Regions from separate parts of the Rhizobium sp. YTUHZ044 genome, predicted to be linked through region 1. Evidence: predicted binding sites of a transcription regulator. Region 1 holds the regulator's gene; each other region holds the start of a gene.
The links. The regulator LexA, encoded in region 1, represses DNA repair genes until DNA is damaged. The targets are predictions, from matches to a motif close to TGTTCNNNNTGTGTTCNG.

Region 1 (5,485 bases):
ACGCGACAGCGAACCGGTCTTGATCTGGCCGCAGTTGGTGGCAACGGCAAGATCGGCGATGGTCGAATCTTCGGTTTCGCCGGAGCGGTGCGACATGACCGCGGTATAGGCCGCCTTATGCGCCGTGTTGACGGCGTCGAGGGTTTCCGTCAGCGAGCCGATCTGGTTGACCTTGACGAGGATCGAGTTGGCGACGCCCATGCGGATGCCGTCGCGAAGGCGGGCGGAGTTGGTGACGAAGAGATCGTCGCCGACGAGCTGGGTCTTCTTGCCGATCAGATCGGTCAGCGCCTTCCAGCCGTCCCAGTCGTCTTCGGCCATGCCGTCCTCGATCGAGATGATCGGGTATTTGCCGGCGAGCTCGGCGAGATATTCGGCCATGGCGCCCGATTCGAGCGTACGGCCTTCCCCTTCGAGAACATACTTGCCGTCCTTGAAGAATTCCGTCGAGGCGCAGTCGAGGCCGAGGCACATGTCGTCGCCCGGCTTGTAGCCGGCTTTCTCGATCGACTTCATGATGAAATCCAGGGCTTCGGGCGCGCTCTTCAGGCCGGGGGCGAAGCCGCCTTCGTCACCGACATTGGTGTTGTGGCCCTGCGCGGCAAGCTCCTTTCGAAGCGTATGGAAGACTTCCGACCCCATACGCACGGCGTCGGCGATCGAATCGGCGCCGACCGGCAGGATCATGAATTCCTGGAAGTCGATCGGATTGTCGGCATGGGCGCCGCCGTTGATGATGTTCATCATCGGCACCGGCAGGAGGCTGGCGGAAGCGCCGCCGACGTAGCGGTAAAGCGGCAGGCCGGATGCCTGGGCGGCAGCCTTGGCGACGGCGAGCGAGACGCCGAGGATGGCGTTGGCGCCGAGGCGCGACTTGTTCGGCGTGCCGTCGAGCTCGATCATGATGTTGTCGATCTGAATCTGGTTTTCGGCGTCGATGCCGCCGATCGCGTCGAAGATTTCGGTGTTGGCGGCCTCGACCGCCTTTTCGACGCCCTTGCCGAGATAGCGCTTGCCGCCGTCGCGCAGCTCGACCGCCTCATGCGCGCCCGTCGAGGCGCCCGAGGGAACGGCCGCGCGGCCCATGCTGCCGTCTTCGAGATAGACGTCGACTTCGACGGTGGGGTTGCCACGGCTATCGAGGATCTCGCGGGCGATGATATCGGTGATTGCAGTCATGGGTTCTTCCTGCTCGGTGGGTGATAAGTCGTTCGAAGCCTGTCATAATCGAAGGCGTGCAAATTACAATGCCGCAATTTCCGGCCTCCGAACCAGCATTCCGTCGTGGCCTAAACCACGAACATGTCAGCTTGTTGAACGTCAGGACTTGGCGATCGCATCGAAGGCAAGCAGCTTCTCGAGCAGTCGCGGCATGTCCTTGAGATAAACCATATTCGGGCCATCGGACGGCGCGTTGTCGGGGTCCTGATGGGTTTCGAGGAAGACGCCGGCAATTCCCGTCGCCACTGCCGCGCGCGCCAGCGTTTCCACGAACTCGCGCTGGCCGCCGGAGGAATCGCCCTGCCCGCCCGGCTGAGCGACGGAATGCGTCGCGTCGAAGATGACGGGAGCGCCCATCGCCGCCATAATCGGCAGCGAGCGCATGTCGGAGACCAGCGTATTGTAGCCGAAGGAAGCGCCACGCTCGCACAAGAGCACATTCGGATTGCCGCTGGCGTTGAGCTTCTTCAGGACGTTCTTCATGTCCCAGGGGGCGAGGAACTGGCCCTTCTTGACATTGACGGCACGGCCGGTCCTTGCGGCGGCGATCAGTAGGTCGGTCTGACGGCAGAGGAAGGCCGGGATCTGCAGGACATCGACCACCTTGGCCACCTCGGCGCATTGCTCGGCCGTATGGACGTCGGTTATGACCGGAAAGCCGAATTCCTTCTTGAGGTCGGCAAAGACCTCCATGCCCTTTTCCAGGCCGATGCCGCGCTCGGCCGAGAGCGAGGTGCGGTTGGCCTTGTCGAAGGAGCTTTTGTAGACAAGACCCATGCCAAGCTTTGCGCAAAGCTCCTTCAGCGTGCCGGCGACCATGAAGGCGTGGTCCCGGCTCTCCATCTGACAGGGGCCGGCAATCAGCGACAGGCGGGCGGTATTGGAAAAGGTGACCTGACCTTCGCCTTCGCCGATCCTGACTTCGGAATTCGTGTCGGTGCTCATCGTGTTTCCTCGAAGGCGAAGAGCGCACCCTGCCCGGGCGTAGACTTCACCAGAATGCGATTGTTCTTGCGCGTGAATGTGATCCCGTTAGCACCCAAATGCGCTTCTGTCACGGCAAGATCGGCGACGGTGAAGAGGATTACCCGGCCGCGCAGACCACGATCGGCGGATGAGACGGCAAGCTCGAAATAGGCCTCCAGCCCTTCGGGCGTCATCAGGCTGATCTTCGCATTTGATGCCGCGATATTCACGCCGAAACCGGTTTTCTCCGCCGCCGCCTGCCCTATCGCAAGCCCGACGAAGGCGGCGAATGCCGCCGGGTCCGGCGCACAAAGCGCGATCTCGGCAATGCCGATCACGCCATTGGCATGCGTCTCCAGCGCGGCGCGATCTGTCGGGAAGGAATTGATGCGCTGGCAGGTAAAGAGAAAGAAATCGGGTGCGCGCAGATCAGCTGCAAAGGCCAGCTTGAAGCTGCCGACGGTCTCCGAACCATCCGGCATCCGCATCGGCCGGCTGAATTGCAACATCTCGCCGGCGCTCGCGCCGTTGCTGACGAAGCGCTTATGATCGAGGCCGGCATCCTCGCTGAGGAAGGCCAGCGCAGACAATCCCTCCTCGCCGCAGCGGAAGCGGAAGGCGCGATTGCGGGCGATGAAGACATTGCCGTGGCGGGCCGCTGCCTCGCTCTCCTCGACGCTCGCCACGCCAAGCGGCTCCAGATAGGTCTTGTCGGCGAAAAAGACGCAGGCATTCTCCGTTCCGAAGGGATGGCGCCCATCGGCGGCGACGGTGAAACCGAGCTTGCCGAGCCTCTCACGCGCCAGATCGATATTGACCACCGGCAGCACGACGTGATCCAGCGGATGCGACTTGGCGGAATGCGCGTTCATGATATCCTCCTGAAAGGGGCAAAGATGTGCGACAGCCCCTCCCCGAATGCAAGCGATGTGCGCCAATCCCGTCGAATGAAATTAAAAATCTCGACGAGTTGGCCCGAAGTTTTACGGAAATTTAGCTACTTGCGGAACACATATGGAACATATAGTGTCTGTTCTGGATTTGTTTCAATCAGGGGTCTGACGTCGATGCTCACGCGCAAACAACAGGAGCTTCTCCTTTTCATTCATGAGCGCATGAAGGAATCCGGCGTCCCTCCCTCCTTCGACGAAATGAAGGATGCCCTGGATCTCGCCTCGAAATCCGGCATTCACCGCCTGATCACGGCGCTCGAGGAGCGCGGCTTCATTCGCCGCCTACCGAATCGCGCCCGGGCGCTTGAAGTGATCAAGCTTCCGGAGGCCTATAACCCCAGCCTGCAACAGCGCCGCGGTTTTTCGCCGAGCGTCATCGAGGGCAGCCTCGGCAAACCCCAGCCGGTCGCCGCCCCCGCTGCCGCAAAGCCGGTCGCCGACAACGGCAACTCTGTCTCCGTGCCGGTCATGGGAAGAATCGCCGCCGGCGTTCCGATCTCGGCGATCCAGAACAACACGCATGACATCGTCATTCCCGCGGACATGCTTGGCTCCGGTGAGCACTACGCGCTGGAGGTCAAGGGCGATTCGATGATCGACGCCGGCATCTTCGACGGCGACACCGTGATCATCCGCAACGGCAGCACCGCAAGTCCCGGCGACATCGTCGTTGCCCTCGTCGACGACGAGGAAGCAACGCTGAAACGCTTCCGCCGGAAGGGCGCCTCGATCGCGTTGGAAGCCGCCAACCCGGCTTACGAGACCCGGATTTTCGGGCCGGACCGCGTCAAGGTGCAGGGCAAGCTCGTCGGCCTCATTCGCCGTTATCACTGACAGCAGCCGGACCGGATTCGGTAAAACTGTCTTTGCGCCAATCATAGGCGCGATGGCGCATCCATGGCCGCGATAGCGCCTCGAATGCGGTTGCGACCTGCAGGCCGGCATCGGCGAAGCGCAATTCGACGGAACCGGTCCTGCGGAGCGTCTCGCCGGTGAAGAGCGTCCCGCCTGAACGGCAGCTGTTGAAACGCAGGCGGACCGAGGTCACGACGATATCGGCCGTATCGCAGGCCGGGCCGAGATAGGCGGCATTGTCGATGACGGTGACGATATGGCCATTGCCGAGTCGTGATGTGCACCACGCCTTCTTGACGCAGGAAAACCGGTTTGCTTCACCGCCTGCTGCGGCTGCCCGCATCGCTGCGCTCGCTTCGTTCTGCTGATCGCGGGAAAGCCTGACTCGGCGGTCTTCTCCTTCCGGCGGGATAGCCGGACCATCCAGCATCTTCGGTGGAACATGTGTCGGCAGGACCAGCGCTCGCTGCCACTGGTCGAAGATGAAATCCGGCGGGTTTTCACGGTTGGACGCGATTGCCTCAGCCGCAACGACCGCAACCAGACCACCATCCTCCGAAATCACCAGATCCGGCGGGCGGGGAGCCGGCAGCAGCAGTACGGTGAGTGTCGAGACGGCGATGATGGATGTGCCGACATGGCGCAGCCGGGTGCGCAGCAGCGTCAGCAGCAGAAAGCCTGCCACCGCCACTGCGAAATACCAGGCGGGCAAGCGGCCGATGCCGATATCGCCGCCCCAGCCGGACACCGTCTTGGCAACCGCAATCACCAGATCGAGGCCGAATCCGACCACCGTCCAGAGCGGAGCATCCAGCCCGAAGGGCATGAGCAGCATCGCCAGCAGCCCGGCCGGCATGACGATGAAGGAGATGATCGGCATCGTCGCAAGGTTTGCCGGCAGGCCGTAAGCCGTCAGGCGATGAAAATGCTCGATCGAAAACAGGGCGGTGGAAAAACCGCCGATCAGCGAGGTCAGGAAGACGCCGCCGAAGAAACCGGCGACGACAACCACCGGCCTGATGATCGGCAATTTCAGGAAAGCGTTTTCACGGACACGCCTGTCCTTCCACAGCTGATAGCCCGATACCAAAGCCAATGTCGCGGCAAAGGACATCTGAAAGCTCGGTCCCAATACTTCCGAAGGTGAAATGGCGATGATGATGAGCGCAGAGAGAACGACATTGCGCAGGCTGATCGACGGCCGATCGAAGAAGACGGCAATCAGCATGATGGTCATCATGATAAAAGCGCGCTCGGCCGAAACCCCGAAACCGGAGATCAGGTAATAGGCGGTGACGGCCATGAGCGCACCGGCGGCGGCGATCTTCTTTGTCGGATAGGCTTGGGCGACGCCGGGAAAGAGGCAGAGCAGCATGCGGAAGCCGACGAAGAAGATGCCGGCCGACAGCGCCATGTTGAGGCCCGAGATCGCGACGATATGGGCAAGGCCGGACTGGCGCAGCGCCTCCGTCGTCGTCTTCGAGATGGCG
Region 2 (5,485 bases), 2.3 Mb from region 1:
GCCAATGCCTCCGGCCTCAACGACGGCGCTGCCGCCGCCGTGCTGATGAGTGAGGCGGAAGCGACCCGGCGCGGCATTCAGCCGCTTGCCCGCATCGTTTCCTGGGCAACGGCCGGCGTCGATCCGTCGATCATGGGCACCGGCCCGATCCCCGCGTCGCGCAAGGCGCTCGAAAAGGCCGGCTGGTCTGTGAACGATCTCGATCTTGTGGAGGCCAACGAGGCCTTCGCGGCACAGGCTTGCGCTGTCAGCAAGGATCTCGGCTGGGATCCGTCGATCGTCAACGTCAATGGCGGGGCGATTGCGATCGGCCATCCGATCGGCGCCTCCGGGGCGCGCATTCTCAACACGCTGCTGTTCGAGATGAAGCGCCGCGGCGCGAAGAAGGGCCTCGCCACGCTTTGCATCGGCGGCGGCATGGGCGTCGCCATGTGCTTTGAAGCACTTTAAATAGCATGCAATCCGTCATTGATTGAAATGCCGCCACGAGCGGGCGAAAACACAGAGGGGGAGCGGAACATGAGCAGAGTGGCTCTGGTCACCGGAGGTACACGCGGCATCGGCGCAGCGATATCCATGGCGCTGAAAAATGCCGGCTACAGGGTTGCGGCCACTTACGCCGGCAATGACGAGAAGGCTCATGCCTTCCACGACGTCACCGGCGTTGCGGTATTCAAATGGGATGTTTCAGACTACGCTGCCTGCGGTGAAGGGATCACCAAGGTCGAACGCGAGATCGGGCCGGTCGAGATCCTCGTCAACAATGCCGGCATCACCCGCGACGCAATGTTCCACAAGATGACGCCGCAGCAGTGGCACGAGGTGATCAACACCAACCTGACCGGTCTGTTCAACATGACGCATCAGGTCTGGAGCGGCATGCGCGACCGCGGCTTCGGCCGCATCGTCAATATCTCGTCGATCAACGGCCAGAAGGGCCAGATGGGCCAGGCGAACTATTCGGCGGCCAAGGCCGGCGATCTCGGCTTTACCAAGGCGCTTGCCCAGGAAGGGGCTGCGAAAAACATCACCGTCAATGCCATCTGCCCCGGTTATATCGGAACGGAAATGGTGCTTGCCGTGCCGGAGAAGGTACTGAATGAACGCATCATTCCGCAGATCCCGGTCGGCCGTCTCGGCGAGCCCGAAGAGATTGCCCGCTGCGTTACCTTCCTCGTCTCCGACGATGCTGGTTTCATCACCGGTTCGACGCTGACGGCCAATGGCGGGCAATTCTTCGTTTAAGATAGGACGAACGTGTGTCGATTTGCAAAGGCGCGTTGCAGAACGCGCCTTTGCTTTTGTTCGGGAGGGCAGAAGCGGTTGCCGGTGTTCCGGTCTCGATCAACCCGAATCATGGCCGGCATTCGCTGCCGCGAGCGATCTCTGCTACCAAGACAAGAGATGAGACCGCGGTTGTCAGGAAAGCCGCGGCGACGAGAATGACGACGGTGGAATTGTCGGGCGATGGCGCCTGCCCTGCGCGTACGAGGTAAATATGCGGCTAGCTAATGGGCGTTGGTGGATTTGACTTTCATGACCGATCGTCAACGTCACGTTGACGGACGTGTCGGCAAAGAAAAACGGGCGCAGAAGCGCCCGTTGGGAGTCCGATATGTGATGCGATCAGTAACGGCAACGCGCCTCGTAGCGGCGGCCGTAGCGATCGCGATAGATGCAGTAGCCGCGGCGTTCGACCGACTGGCCGATGAGAGCGCCGGTCAGGCCGCCGGCAACGGCGCCGACTGCGGCACCGCCCCAGCTGTTGGTGACGGCACCGCCGATGACTGCACCGGTGCCGGCGCCGATCGCCGTGCCCTGCTCGGTCGCGGTGCAGGATGCGAGAGCGCCCACGAGCGCGCCGATAAGAACAATCTTCTTCATCATGTCGTAACTCCCCAGGTTAGTCGGGCTTTAGATGCGGCCCATTAGTACAAGGATAATGATAATGACCAGAACTAGCCCCAAACCGCCGGAAGGTCCATAGCCCCAGCCACGGCTATAACCCCAGTTCGGCAGGGCTCCGATCAGGAGCAGAATGAGGATAACGAGAAGTATCGTGCCAAGCATGGTGTTTTTCCTTCATTTCATCTGCAATCTGAATGGACAAGAAACACACATTGGCGATTTTTGTTCCCGGTTGGGCGCGCGAATTAGGATGCGACGCGATTCATGGTTTGTGATCCGTCACCCCTGGCAAAAGGCCCGTATGGTTAAAAAGACATTGAAATCCAACATGTTGCGGCGAACAAAGCAGGAAGATCACGATGGCTCCGATTCGTCGGTGATTCGTTCCGTTTTTGATCGGTCCGACGGGCAAGCGGGTCAGGCTTAAGGCTGTGTGAATTTGCTCGCCGGAAGATTAACACCGACGTGACGAGATCTTGCCGCCTGCCCCGCATCTAGCGGGCGGAACATGACGACGCCACCAGATATGGCCGTGAACGAAAGGGGAAAGCAGAGCAGTCGGCGATTCGTCGCCGATTCGTTCCGGATTTGATCGAGACGTTAATTTCGGCGGATTTTTCCCTTGGCAAAAAGCGAATGACAGACCTCCGGCAGGGTCACAAAATGCGAACCGGAGAGAGTCCCGCGATTCAGCATTTAGTAGGAAAAAGTGATTCAAAATCAATACTTAGCCGTGAACAAAAGCTGAATCAGCAGGAGTCAGCGATTCGTCTCTGATTCGTTCTCACGCTGTTCCGAATCGGAAATGCGGACCGTCCGGACGACTCGCAAAAGTCGCAATCCCCGACGCATTTTGAAATCTGCCCTTGCGTTTGCGGCAGTAGCTGTCCATGTGTTCTGTGCCTCCATCGAGATGGCAAAACTTTTCCCGGGGCGCGCCTGCCTCACTTGCATGGACCATGACTCTGACTTCGCAGCCGATGATTCTCAGCGGGCGCGGTGTGACCGCGGTGCTTGGACCAACCAATACCGGCAAGACCCATTATGCCATCGAGCGCATGGTCGCACATGGGACCGGCGTGATTGGCCTGCCACTCAGGCTTTTGGCCCGCGAGGTCTATACGCGGGTGGTGGAGAAGGTCGGCTTGCAGAACGTGGCTCTGGTCACGGGCGAAGAAAAGATTTCGCCGCCCAATGCGCGTTTTTCCGTTTGCACGGTCGAGGCGATGCCGCGGGAGACCAAAGCCGCCTTTGTCGCGATCGACGAGGTCCAGCTCGCCGGCGATCTCGAGCGTGGCCATATCTTCACCGACCGTATCCTGCACCTTCGCGGCCGGGATGAGACGCTGCTTCTGGGCGCGGGGACAATGCGGCCGATCCTGCAGCAGATCCTGCCCGGCGTCACGATCGTCGAGCGGCCACGGCTTTCGCATCTCCTTTACGCCGGGCAGAAGAAGATCACCCGGCTGCCGCAGCGCTCGGCCATCGTCGCCTTTTCCGCCGATGAGGTCTATGCCATCGCCGAGCTCATCCGCCGGCAGCGCGGCGGCGCGGCGGTCGTGCTGGGGGCGCTGAGCCCGCGCACCCGCAATGCGCAGGTCGCGCTCTATCAGGCGGGCGACGTCGAATATCTGGTGGCGACCGATGCGATCGGCATGGGCCTCAACCTCGACGTCGATCACGTCGCCTTCGCCCAGGACCGGAAATTCGACGGCTACCAGTTCCGCAACCTCAATCCGGCCGAGCTCGGCCAGATCGCCGGCCGCGCCGGGCGGCACGTGCGGGACGGCACCTTCGGTGTCACCGGCCAAGTCTCGCCCTTCGACGAGGAAGTGGTGCAGCGCATCGAGGGACATGAATTCGACAACGTCAAGGTTCTGCAGTGGCGCACGACGGAGATGGATTTCTCCTCAATTCAGTCGCTGCGCGCCAGCCTGGAGGCCGGGCCGCGCGTGCCCGGGCTGACGCGGGCGCTGCCGGCGGTCGATCAGCAGGCGCTCGAGCAGCTTTCGCGCTATCCCGAAGTGATCGACCTCGCCGACAGGCCGGCCCGCGTCGAAAAACTCTGGGAGGCTTGCGCGCTGCCCGACTACCGGCGTATCACTCCGGCCCAACATGCCGATCTTATTTCGACCCTCTTTTCCGATCTCGTGCGCTATGGCACGGTGAACGAGCAGTTTCTTGCGGAGCAGGTTCATCGCTCGGATCGAACTGATGGGGAAATTGACACGCTTTCGGCGCGAATCGCGCAGATAAGGACCTGGACCTACGTTTCGAATCGGCCCGGCTGGCTTGCCGATCCGACACATTGGCAGGAAAAGACGCGGGAAATCGAAGATCGATTGTCCGATGCGTTACATGAAAGGTTGACGAAACGCTTTGTTGATCGCAGGACATCTGTGCTCATGAAGCGCCTGAGAGAGAATGCGATGCTGGAAGCTGAAATCAGTGTGAATGGCGATGTCTTCGTTGAAGGACATCATGTAGGGCAGTTGAGCGGATTCCGTTTCACCCCGGTGGGGGGAACGGATGGACCGGATGCCAAGGCGGTTCAGGCTGCGTCGCAGAAGGCGCTCGCGCTCGAGTTCGAGGCCCGTGCGGCCCGGCTGCATGCCGCGGGCAATAGCGATCTGGCGATCGGTTCGGATGGCTTGATCCGTTGGCTCGGCGATCCCGTGGCGCGGCTTTCCGGCAGCGATCACGTCATGCGGCCGCGCGTGATCCTGCTCGCCGACGAGCAGTTGACGGGCAATGCCCGCGATCACGTCGCCGCCCGTATCGAACGTTTCGTCAATCATCACATCAGCACGGTATTGAAAGCGCTCGATGATCTGTCGCGCGCCGAGGATCTGCAGGGCCTCGCCAAGGGACTTGCCTTCCAGCTGGTCGAAAATCTCGGCGTGCTCTTCCGCCGCGACGTCACCGAAGAGGTGAAGTCGCTGGATCAGGAGGCTCGCGCCTCCATGCGCCGCTACGGCGTGCGTTTCGGTGCCTATCATATCTTTGTTCCGGCCCTTCTGAAGCCGGCACCTGCCGAACTGATCACGCTGCTCTGGGCGTTGAAGAACGACGGTCTCGACAAGCCGGGCTACGGCGATCTCATCCCCGTGCTTGCCGCCGGCCGCACCTCGGTCGTCACCGATCCGAGCTTCGAGCGGATGTTCTACAAGCTCGCCGGCTTCCGCTTCCTCGGCAAGCGCGCCGTGCGCATCGACATTCTGGAGCGGCTTGCCGATATCATCCGTCCGCTGCTGCAATGGAAGCCCGGTCAGAGCAATCGTCCGGAGGGCGCCTATGACGGTCGCCGTTTCACGACGACGACGGCGATGCTGTCGATTCTCGGGGCGACGCTCGAGGACATGGAAGAGATCCTCAAGGGCCTCGGCTATCGCGCCGATGCCGTGAAGGCGGAAGAGGCGTCGGCCCATCTTGCGGCGCAGGACGCGGCTTCAGCCCCTGCCGCCTCCGCGGAAACATCCGCGGAAGAAGCGGCAGAAAAAGCCGATCACGATGATGCCGACGGAGCGACGGAAGAGGCTGTTTCCGAGCCGACCCAAGCCGAGCCGGCTTCGACGGC
Region 3 (5,485 bases), 1.7 Mb from region 1:
GTCGCCTGGAGTCGGCGAGCTTGAAGCGGAAGCCTTCAAGCGCCTTGGCGACCGAACCGACTTCGTCGGTACGATCCTGCCCCGTGACCGGCACGGCATATTCGCCGTCGCTGAGGGTTTTGACGCTGGCGACAAGGCTGCCGAGCGGCCGCTGCACGAGTGAGCGGACGGCGAAATAGAGCGCGAGCATCACCGCGCCGAGCACGATCAGGCCGGTGGCGATCATCATGTAAGTCTGGTCTTGTACCGGCGCGTTGATCGCGGCGTGCGGGACGTCGACAAGCACGAGCCAGGTGGCATTGACGCCGGGGACCTCGAACGGATAGACGACGCGGTCGAAGGGATCGAAGCCGTCATAGGTGAGGTTGCGGACGAGGCCGGGCTGCTTGTTCGACAGCGCCGCCTTGACGACGTCGGCGCCTTCGCCGTCATATTGCTTCGTCATCAGGTCGGGGATCGGTGCGACGATCCAGTTGCCGGCCTGGGACAGCAGCGTCACCCGGCCCGAGCCGAAGGGATGCAGCGCCTGCAGCTTGTCGGTCAGCGACTTCAGCGAGATGTCGACACCGCCGACACCGATCATCTTGCCGCCCGATATGACGGGATAGGCAATGGACGTCAGCAGCGTCGGCACATCTGTTCCCTGGGCGAGGTAGGGGGTCGTGATCGCGCCCTTGCCACTGTCGGCAGCAAGCTTCCACCATTCGGCGGTATAATCATTGTCGAAGGTGGAGTACTGGATTCCACCGTCCTTGGTCTTCGACCAATAGGGCGTGAAGGCGCCGTTCTTGTTCGTGCCTTCGTCATTATTGTTGGCGATCTCGGTGGTCTTGCCGTCGAGCGCGCCGAGCTGCTCGCAGAACCAGCTGCCGAAGGCAAAGGCGTTCTGTTCGAGATTAGCTTTCAGCACGTTGATCATGCCCCTGCGGTCGAGCGACTTGCCTTCGTGGGCTCGACCGATCACGCCTGTCATGCTGCGTGCGGCACTGGCGAGTTCGCCGACATTGGCGGCGATTTCGTTGGCGATCGCTTTCGCCTCGAGATTGGCTTGGTCCATCGTCAGCGTCTGGACGCGGTCCCGGGTCTGGCCGATGAGGAAGAGATTCGAAACGATGAGAACAAGCGCGATAGCGACGCCGGTGATGACGATGAGCTTCGCCGCAAGCGATTTCATGCGAAAAATGAACATGGGGTCCTCGGGCAAGGATACGCCGAACGTGCATTCTCCGGCGCAGGAGCGAAGGCATGGCTCCGTCATGGAGCAGCCGCATCAGCCGCGGATCCGCAAGCGCGAAGACCCGGCGATCACTGGGAAGATCGCCGGAGACCTCTTAAATTTGAGTGAAACTTTAGCGGTTTGTATGATGAAAGCCGCAGAAATCTCCCTTAAAATTGAAGGAGATCTGGCGAGTTTCGCAGGCAGGCTAGCCTATATTCTGTCTGCGACTTCCTCACTCACAGGAATCGACGGTTGCGCTCCTGATTTGAGACATGCGAGTGAACCGGCGACTGCCGCCCGGTGCAGCGCCGTCCGAAAGTCGAGGCCCTCGTCGAGACTGGCGGCGAGATAGCCGCAGAAGGTGTCGCCTGCCCCGACCGTATCGACAGGATCGATCGCCAGCCCTTGCGCCCGTGAAATGACCCCATCCCGGATGGCGATGACGCCATCGCCGCCGAGCGTCACGATCAGGGTCTGGCCGGTTTCCTGATGCAGGCGGACAAGCGCTGCCTCGCGCGCTTGTGCGTCCATGCCGTCCTGTCCGGCAAGCCGCTCGAACTCGGTCTCATTGGCAATGACGATATCGGCCAGGCGACCGAGGCGCGGTGCATCGGGGATCAAGGGGGCGAGGTTGAGGATGCTGGTGATGCCCTTGGCGCGCGCGGCCGAGAGCGCGCGTTCGACGGCCGCGACAGGCACCTCGAGCTGCAACATCAGCATGTCGCCTTCGTTCATGCGGCCGACCGCGATTTCCGCATCAGCTGGCGTGACCAGGCCGTTGGCGCCCGGAACCACGGCGATCATGTTCTCGCCGTCGGCGCCGACCAGGATCAGCGCCGTGCCCGTGGGGCCGTCAACATGCTTCACGAGGGAGAGATCGGTTCCCGCCGCATCGAGCAGGGCAAGCGCATCGGCGGCAAAAGCATCCTTGCCGACGGCGCCGACCATGTGCACATAGCGGCCGGCGCGGCGGGCTGCCAGCGCCTGGTTGGCGCCCTTGCCGCCGGCAGCCGTGGCAAAACCGTTGCCGGCCACCGTCTCGCCGGGCTTCGGCAGTCGCTCGGTCGTGGCGATGAGATCCATGTTGATGGATCCGAAAACTGTGATCATCAGGCTGTCCCGTCTTTTAGAGCATGCGAATGACATCATGCCCCTGCTATTCCATGGGGCGAGACACTGCCCGAAGCGGTCACTCCTCGTCAACCACCCGAAGCTTGAGAAGGCCGGTACGGCTTTCCACCGATTTGGCCGGAGCCTCGCCATCGCGGGCGGGCTTGGCGTCACCGCCTGCCTCGAATTCCAGCGCCTCGATCTTGGCGCCGCGCCTGGTGAGCTTGTCGGCTGACGTGACCACCATGTCGATATCTTTCTGCGCCATGGCGAAGTGGCCCTGCAGCTTGCGCACCCGCTCGTCGAGGCGGCCGAGATCGTCCATCAGCAGTGCCACCTCGCCCTGGATCAGATGCGCCTGCGCCCGCATGCGCTGGTCTTTCAGCACCGCCTGGATGACCTGGATCGACAGCATCAGAAGTGATGGCGAGACGATGACGATGCGCGCTCGGTGTGCCTTCTGCACCAGCGGCTCGAAGTTCTCGTGGATCTCCGCGAAGATCGATTCCGACGGCACGAAGAGAAAGGCCGTCTCCTGGGTTTCCCCCTGAATCAGATATTTCTCCGAAATATCCCGGATATGGATCTCCATATCGCGGCGGAACTGCTGGCCGGCGATCTTGGCGGCCTCGGGGCTGCCGGCGTCACGGATGGCGTTCCAGGCTTCGAGCGGGAACTTCGCATCGATGACAAGCGGCGGCGCGCCGTTCGGCATGCGGATCGTGCAGTCCGGCCGCGAGCCGTTGGAGAGCGTCTGCTGGAAGGCATAGGCGCCCATCGGCAGGCCGTCGGCGACGATCGTCTCCATCCGCGACTGGCCAAAGGCGCCGCGCGTCTGCTTGTTCGAGAGAATCGCCTGCAGTCCGACGACGTCCTTGGCGAGCGTCTGGATATTGTTCTGCGCCGCATCGATGACCGCCAGCCGCTCCTGCAGCCGCTGCAGATTCTCATGCGTCGATTTCGTCTGCTCGGTGATCGTCGAGCTGACGCGCTGCGACATGCCGTCGAGACGTTGGCTGATTGCCTGATTGAGCTCGCTCTGACGCGCGCCGAAAACCTCGGCCATGGCCGTGATGCGGCCCTGCATCTCCGCCTGGATCTTCAAAAGCTCGGCCATGCGCGCCTCGCTTTCGCCAGCCCGCAGGCTCGCCTCCTCCGCCTGCTCGCGGCGGAGGCTGATGCCGCGCAAGAGAAGGATGATCACCAGAAGCACAAAGGCGATGAGAACGCCGCCGGCAAGCGCCAGCATGGCCGGACTGAGCGAGGCGACGGAGAGGGCGAGCGATTCGGGATGAACGGTCATGCCGCAACCATAACAGAAGATGGGGCAATATATAGATCAAAACGTGAACAAAATCGGCAATTCCCAATATCCTCTCTGTCGCTTTCCTCGCCGACGCGGAAAATCGCTGCCAGTTTAATCATTGCTCAACCATATTGGCCAAAATCTGTGCCAATGAATTCCCTCCCGCGCCGTTGCGCCAAGTACAGAGATTTCCATGACATCCCAGCAGACCGACAGTGCCCTCAGACAGCGTCTCGATTTCATCGAACTGGACGAGGCGGCGCGCCGGTCGATGCGGGATATCAGCCCCGTCATATCAGAGCTGATCGGCGCTGCCCTCGATAAGTTTTATGCCAAGATCGCCAGGACCCCCGCCGTATCGGCTTTTTTCGCCGATAAGAACCATGTCGCCCACGCCAAGAAGCACCAGCAGGATCATTGGAGCAAGCTTGCCGGCGGCGCCTTCGACGAGAGCTATGTGGACGGCGTGACCGCGGTCGGCCGAACGCATGCCCGCATCGGGCTGGAGCCGCGCTGGTATGTCGGCGGCTACGCCCTTGTCATGTCCGAACTCGTCAAGGGCATCATGGAGAAGCAGTGGCCGTCGGTCTTCGCGCGCCAGCAGGGCAAACTGCTCGCCGAGAAGCTGTCGGCGGTCATCAAGGCGGGCATGCTCGACATGGATTATTCCATCTCGGTCTATCTCGAGACGCTTGAAGCCAAACGCCAGGCTCTTGAAGAGCAGCGCGCCCAAGCCCAATCCGACCAGGCGCTTGCGCTCGAGCAGCTGCGCCGCGGCCTGGAGGCGCTGTCGAACGGCGATCTCGAGGCTACCCTGCCGTCCGACCTGCCAGGTGATTTCCGGCAAATGGCCGAGGATTACAATCGTGCCGTCAAGGCGCTTCGCCAGTCCTTTGCATCGGTGCGGGACACGTCCGGCCATATCATGAACGGCGCCGACGTCATTTCCAATGCGACCAACGACCTGGCGTTGCGCACTGCCCAGCAGGCGGCGGGCGTCGAGGAGAGCTCGGCCGCCCTGCAGCAGCTTTCCGTCAGCGTCGGCCAGACGGCCGCCAATGCCGAGAAGGCTTCGGACGCCGTACGCGAGACGCAGCAGAAGGCGAAGAATTCGGGTGAGCTCGTCACCAGCGCCGTTTCGGCGATGGCCGGCATCGAGAAATCCTCGACGGAGATTTCCAAGATCATCGGCGTCATCGACGAAATCGCCTTCCAGACCAATCTTCTGGCGCTGAACGCCGGCGTCGAGGCAGCGCGCGCCGGCGATGCCGGCAAGGGTTTTGCCGTTGTCGCCCAGGAAGTGCGCCAACTTGCCCAGCGCACGGCCGAGGCTGCCAAGGAGATCAAGAACCTGATCTCGCAGAGCTCGACCCAGGTCAACGAGGGTGTCGGCATCGTCTCCAGCACTGGCGAAGCGCTGAACGACATGATCGGCCGCATCGACATCATCAACCGCTTCGTCGCCGATATCGCCGCCGCCGCTCGCGATCAGGCGACCGGCGTCAACGAGGTCAGCGTGGCAATCCGCAGCATGGGCGAGATCACCCAGCAGAATTCCGGCATGGTTGAGCGCACGTCGGCGGAAACCGGTCGCCTCAAGGACGAGGTGGACCAATTGATCGAATTGCTGCGCCGCTTCCGCGCCCGCTCGGAAGGCCCTGCCGTCGTCGCGGCTCGCCGGGTGGCGTGAGGCGAATATGGCGAAATTCCGGGCGGGGATGCAAAAAAGCGCCTTCCCCGCGCGCCGGATAATTCCATAGCGGGAAAAGATGGGTTATGGGAACGCCCATGACCATCAAGCCACTCATCATTCTTCCCGACCCCGTTCTTCGTCAGCTCTCCAAGCCGAT
Region 4 (5,485 bases), 1.0 Mb from region 1:
GCATGAACATCGATCCGGCATCCCTCGACCCGAAGGCCGTCGCCACCTTTGCCGATAAGGCGCATGAGCAGAGCATCGTCGGCTTCCTGACGAATATCATCCCGTCGACGATCGTCGGCGCCTTTGCCGATGGCGATATTCTGCAGGTGCTGTTCTTCTCGGTGCTCTTCGGCATCGCGCTCGCCATGGTTGGCGAAAAGGGCGAGCAGGTCGTCAATTTCCTCAACGCCCTGACGGCCCCCGTCTTCAAGCTCGTTGCCATCCTGATGAAGGCCGCCCCGATCGGCGCCTTCGGCGCCATGGCCTTCACGATCGGCAAGTACGGCGTCGGATCGATCGCCAACCTCGCCATGCTGATCGGCACCTTCTACCTCACCTCGCTGCTCTTCGTCCTTGTCGTGCTCGGCGCCGTCGCCCGCTATAACGGCTTCTCGATCCTGGCGCTGCTGCGCTACATCAAGGAAGAATTGCTGCTGGTTCTCGGCACCTCGTCTTCCGAAGCCGCACTTCCGGGACTGATGAACAAGATGGAAAAGGCCGGCTGCAAGCGCTCGGTCGTCGGCCTCGTCATCCCCACCGGCTATTCCTTCAACCTCGACGGCACCAATATCTACATGACGCTGGCAGCCCTCTTCATTGCCCAGGCGACCGGCATCAATCTCTCCTGGGGTGACCAGATCCTGCTGCTGCTGGTAGCGATGCTGAGCTCCAAGGGTGCTGCCGGCATCACCGGCGCCGGCTTCATCACCCTTGCCGCGACGCTCTCCGTCGTGCCCTCCGTGCCGGTCGCCGGCATGGCGCTCATCCTCGGCATCGATCGCTTCATGTCGGAGTGCCGGGCGCTGACCAACCTCGTCGGCAATGCGGTCGCGACGATCGTCGTTGCCCGTTGGGAAAACGAGCTGGATACGGCGCAGCTCGCCAGAGCGCTGGGCGGCCAGGCAGAACAGGGCGCTCCGGCTGCCGGACTTCAGCCGGCGGAATAACAGGCCGACCTGTTCGCCATTCTTGGATATTTGCAGCGGCCCGTCATCCGATGGGCCGTTCGCTCGTTGATAACTCTCGTTCTCTAGTCGACGTCATCCTCGGCCTTGTTGTGCCGAAGGATCTGCTGCCCTATCAAACGGAGGCAGTTGCTCGGGAAGCCTGAGCATGACGAAGGAGAAGTTGGCCGGCTTTTTCAGCAGGCAGTTTCCCGTTTCGGCTTTAACCACTGTTGTCGCCGAGAAGGCGATCGTAAACAGCGCCAATCGCTTTTGCTTCCTTCTCCAGCGCGAAATTCGCCCGGACATGACGCAATGCATTCTCGCCATGCACGATCGCCAGCGCCGGATCTGCGATATAGGGGGCGATTGCCCGCGTCAGCGCTTCGCCATCGCCTGCAGCCACGACCGAACCGGTCTCGCCCTCGGCAATGAGTTCGGCATAGGCGCCCGCATCCGATGCCACTACGGCCGTCCGCGAGGCCATGGCTTCGAGCGGCGTCAAGCCGAAACCCTCGTTGCGGGAAGGGGCGACGTAGAGCGTCAGGCGGCGATACCAGACCTTGATATCAGGCACTTCGCCGAGAAACAGGATGCGGTCGGTGAGCCCGGCGGCGGCGACATCGGCCTTGAGCTTTTCGGCGAAGGCGGTGTGCTCGGCCGTCACGCGGCCGGAGACGACGGCTGTCCATTCCGGATGCTGCGGCAAGAGCTCGATCATCGCCTTAACGAATAGATCGGTGCCTTTCTGATGGCGCACGCGGCCGAAGCAGCCGACGAGATAGCGGCCGGGCAGGCCGGTCGCGGTTATGCCGTCGTCGGCGGTTTCCGGTGGGTGAAAGAGAGAAAGGTCGACGCCGTGCTGGATGACAGTGTGAGGCACTTCGAGGAAGGAGCCTGAGCGGTCACTGGTCGCGATCACGGCGTCCATGCGGCGGATCAGCCATTTCGTATAGGCGGTGTGACGGCGTTGCGCCGCCGAAGTGAAGAGCAGCTTCAGCGGCATGCGCAGGACATGGCGAAGCAGGATGCCGACGGCCATCTCATTGTTGCGGCGGGCGTGCCAGACGCGGTGACGTCGCCTGGCCGGCGGACGCCACAGCCCGAAAAGCTGCGCCCATCTCAGTTTGGCCAAGCCCTCCGGCAGGCCGGGGCCGAGCGTCGCTATGCGCATCCCAAGCCAGATCTGGCATGGGATGAGCTGAACGATGGTCGACGTGACGCCGGAGAGCCGGCGCTTGAAGTTGGGCGCGATGATCTCGACGTCACGAATATCCGGCAAGGAATGGGTCTCGTGTCTGACGGGCGATCAGCCCCAGGAAACCTGTAGGATTTCGTAGGCCTTGGAGCCGCCCGGCGCATTGACCTCGATGGAATCGCCGACTTCCTTGCCGATCAGCGCACGGGCGATCGGGGAGGAGATGGAGATGCGGCCGGCCTTGACGTCGGCTTCCTGGTCGCCAACGATCTGGTAGGTCTTTTCTTCCTCGGTGTCCTCGTCAACGAGCTTCACCTTGGCGCCGAACTTGATCTTGTCGCCGGACATTTTCGTGAGGTCGATGACCTCGGCGCGGGCCGTCAGGTCTTCCAGCTCGGTGATGCGGCCCTCATTGTGGCTCTGGGCTTCCTTGGCGGCATGGTATTCGGCATTTTCGGAAAGGTCGCCATGAGCACGGGCTTCGGCGATCGCCTCGATGATTCGGGGGCGCTCCTCCTGCTGACGCCAGCGCAGCTCTTCCTGCAGCTTGACGAAACCACCCTGTGTCATCGGTACCTTATCAACCATTTTTCTGTCCTTCACTCCTTGCGGCCGCCGTCTTGCGTCAGCACAGTCAGGCACACACAAAAGAAAACAGGTCCCGAAGAGGAACTTCGGAACCGTGCCACAATCATAGTTGCATGCTTATAGCAGATCGCCACGGCTGATTTCCAGAAAATTCGCATAAATGAAACGGATACCCGCTGGTACGTCGGGTGATGCGTGCCAAACGGGGGAGCGGCAGCCGCGCCGGGATTGACTTTGCGCCATGGAACATATAGTGAACATACTAATGAAGAAGTCGCTAACCGAACGTTTGGCCATCCTTTCCGATGCCGCAAAATACGATGCTTCCTGTGCCTCCAGCGGCACGGTGAAACGCGATTCGAGCGCAAGCGGCGGACTGGGTTCGACCGAGGGATCCGGCATCTGCCATGCCTATGCTCCGGATGGACGGTGCATTTCGCTTCTGAAGATCCTGCTCACCAATTTCTGCATCTACGACTGTGCCTATTGCGTCAATCGCTCCTCCAGCAATGTCGAGCGCGCACGCTTCACGACGGAGGAAGTCGTCTGGCTGACGCTCGAATTCTACCGACGCAACTATATCGAAGGCCTCTTCCTTTCCTCCGGCATCATTCGCTCTTCCGATTACACGATGGAGGAGATGGTCCGCATCGTCCGCGAGCTGCGGGTGACGCATAATTTCCGCGGCTATATCCATCTGAAAGCGATCCCCGAGGCGTCGCCGCATCTGATCGAGGAGGCGGGGCTTCATGCCGATCGGCTGTCGCTCAATATCGAGCTGCCGACCGACAGCGGGATTTCCCGTTTCGCGCCGGAAAAGAAGCCCGTCAATATCAGACGATCGATGGCGGATATCAGGTCGAAGATCGAGGCTGCCGATGAACCGACGCTTAAGACCGGGAAACGCCAGCGTTTCGTGCCAGCCGGCCAGAGCACGCAGATGATCGTCGGGGCGGATGGGGCCAATGACGCGACTATTCTGGCGAGCAGCGGCCGGCTCTACAGCAGCTATGGCCTGAGGCGCGTCTATTACTCCGCCTTCAGCCCCATCCCGGACTCCTCGAAAAACCTGCCGCTGATCAAGCCGCCGCTGATGCGCGAGCATCGGCTTTACCAGGCCGACTGGCTCTATCGGTTCTACGGTTTCGACATCGAGGAGATTACTGCGAACCAGGCGGACGGCATGCTCGATCTCAATCTCGATCCGAAGCTTGCCTGGGCGCTTGCCAACCGGGGCGAATTTCCCGTCGACATCAACAAGGCCGAGCGCGAGCGGTTGCTGCGTGTGCCGGGCCTCGGCACCAAAACCGTGAAAGCGATCGTCTCTGCGCGCCGTTTTCGTCGCCTGCGGCTTGATGATCTCTCCCGACTCGGAGTTTCGATCAAGAAAGTCCAATCCTTCGTCTCCGCGGAAGGCTGGTCGCCGCGACGGCTGGTCGACCGCCCGGACCTGCGCGCCGTGTTCGAGCCGCAGCATGAACAATTGTCCTTGCTGTGATGCGCCGGGTCGTGCTTGCAGGACGTGGAGATCTTGGCGAATGGCGCGATGCCGCACGCGTTTTGGCGGCAGCCGGCATCTTGCCCGAGGAGATCGACTGGCGCGAAAAAAGCGCCGAGGCCGATCTGTCGTTTCAACGGGACGCCATGCCGCCAGCGCCTGCGACAACGCGTAAGCCGATGACGGTGCCGCCCGCTTTCATCGAGCTTGCTGAGACCGTCCTCTGCCATTCCGATCCGGCGCGATTTTCTCTGCTGTACCGTCTCCTCTGGAGGCTGCAGCTGGATCGGCAACTGCTGGAGGTGACCTCCGACGAGGATGTTGTGCGGGCCAGGCTGATGGCGAAGAACATTCGGCGCGACGCGCACAAGATGACGGCCTTCGTCCGTTTCAAGGAAGTCGGCGCGGTATCGGCAGGTCGTCGGAAATTCCTCGCCTGGTTCGAGCCGGACCATCATGTCGTCAGGCGCACGGCTCCCTTTTTCCAGCGCCGTTTCAGCGACATGGACTGGCTGATCGCCACGCCCAAGGGCTCGGCGGCCTGGAACGGCGAGCGGCTGACGATTGCCGACGAGCCATGCGAAAGGCCTAATCTCACCGATGCCACGGACGAACTCTGGCGAACCTACTATGCCAGCATCTTCAACCCCGCGCGGTTGAAGGTGAAGGCGATGCAGGCGGAGATGCCGAAGAAATACTGGAAGAACCTGCCGGAGGCCGACCTCATTCCTGGCTTGATTGCATCGGCCGAAAGCAAGGTGCGGGAGATGGCGGCGCGGGAGGCGACGCAGTCGCTGCCGTTTCACGACCGCTTGCAGCGGGCCGCGCGCAATCTCCCCGCAGAACCAGCGGCTACTGCGGGCACGCTGGAAGCACTTCGCGCGGAGGCCGCTGTCTGCACACGCTGCCCGCTTCATGCAAATGCGACGCGGACGGTATTCGGAGAGGGGCCGCGCGATGCGCAGGTGATGTTCGTCGGCGAGCAGCCGGGCGACCAGGAGGATATTTCCGGGCGTCCCTTCGTCGGTCCCGCCGGCAGGCTTCTCGATCAGGTGATATCGGAGGCGGGCATCGACCGCTCGAGGCTCTACGTCACCAATGCCGTCAAGCATTTCAAATACGAGCCGCGGGGCAAGCGTCGCATCCATCAGAAGCCGAATATGAATGAGGTGAAGCATTGCCGCTGGTGGCTCGATCGCGAGATGGCGCTCCTCAAGC

Region 2: a site for LexA is predicted at 2,688-2,705, ahead of NL154_RS20490 (helicase-related protein). Genes of this name have one in related genera too.
Region 3: a site for LexA is predicted at 3,665-3,682, ahead of NL154_RS00265 (DNA recombination protein RmuC). Genes of this name have one in related genera too.
Region 4: a site for LexA is predicted at 3,012-3,029, ahead of NL154_RS14010 (putative DNA modification/repair radical SAM protein). Genes of this name have one in related genera too.

The regions. Positions count from the first base shown of each region.
Region 1 covers NZ_CP101426.1:1,785,525-1,791,009, reverse strand. Annotated here, with positions in the region: gene eno (phosphopyruvate hydratase) at 1-1,179, opposite strand, end outside; gene kdsA (3-deoxy-8-phosphooctulonate synthase) at 1,321-2,166, opposite strand; gene NL154_RS08885 (VOC family protein) at 2,163-3,059, opposite strand; gene lexA (transcriptional repressor LexA) at 3,255-3,974, shown strand; gene NL154_RS08875 (ComEC/Rec2 family competence protein) at 3,955-5,485, opposite strand, start outside.
Region 2 covers NZ_CP101426.1:4,177,842-4,183,326, forward strand. Annotated here, with positions in the region: gene NL154_RS20470 (acetyl-CoA C-acetyltransferase) at 1-450, shown strand, start outside; gene NL154_RS20475 (beta-ketoacyl-ACP reductase) at 520-1,245, shown strand; gene NL154_RS20480 (YMGG-like glycine zipper-containing protein) at 1,627-1,887, opposite strand; gene NL154_RS20485 (DUF3309 family protein) at 1,915-2,070, opposite strand; gene NL154_RS20490 (helicase-related protein) at 2,868-5,485, shown strand, end outside.
Region 3 covers NZ_CP101426.1:51,326-56,810, forward strand. Annotated here, with positions in the region: gene NL154_RS00255 (methyl-accepting chemotaxis protein) at 1-1,189, opposite strand, end outside; gene NL154_RS00260 (ribokinase) at 1,430-2,329, opposite strand; gene NL154_RS00265 (DNA recombination protein RmuC) at 2,409-3,632, opposite strand; gene NL154_RS00270 (globin-coupled sensor protein) at 3,829-5,325, shown strand; gene def (peptide deformylase) at 5,424-5,485, shown strand, end outside.
Region 4 covers NZ_CP101426.1:2,802,175-2,807,659, reverse strand. Annotated here, with positions in the region: gene NL154_RS14025 (dicarboxylate/amino acid:cation symporter) at 1-986, shown strand, start outside; gene NL154_RS14020 (glycosyltransferase family 4 protein) at 1,207-2,265, opposite strand; gene greA (transcription elongation factor GreA) at 2,293-2,769, opposite strand; gene NL154_RS14010 (putative DNA modification/repair radical SAM protein) at 3,035-4,267, shown strand; gene NL154_RS14005 (UdgX family uracil-DNA binding protein) at 4,267-5,485, shown strand, end outside.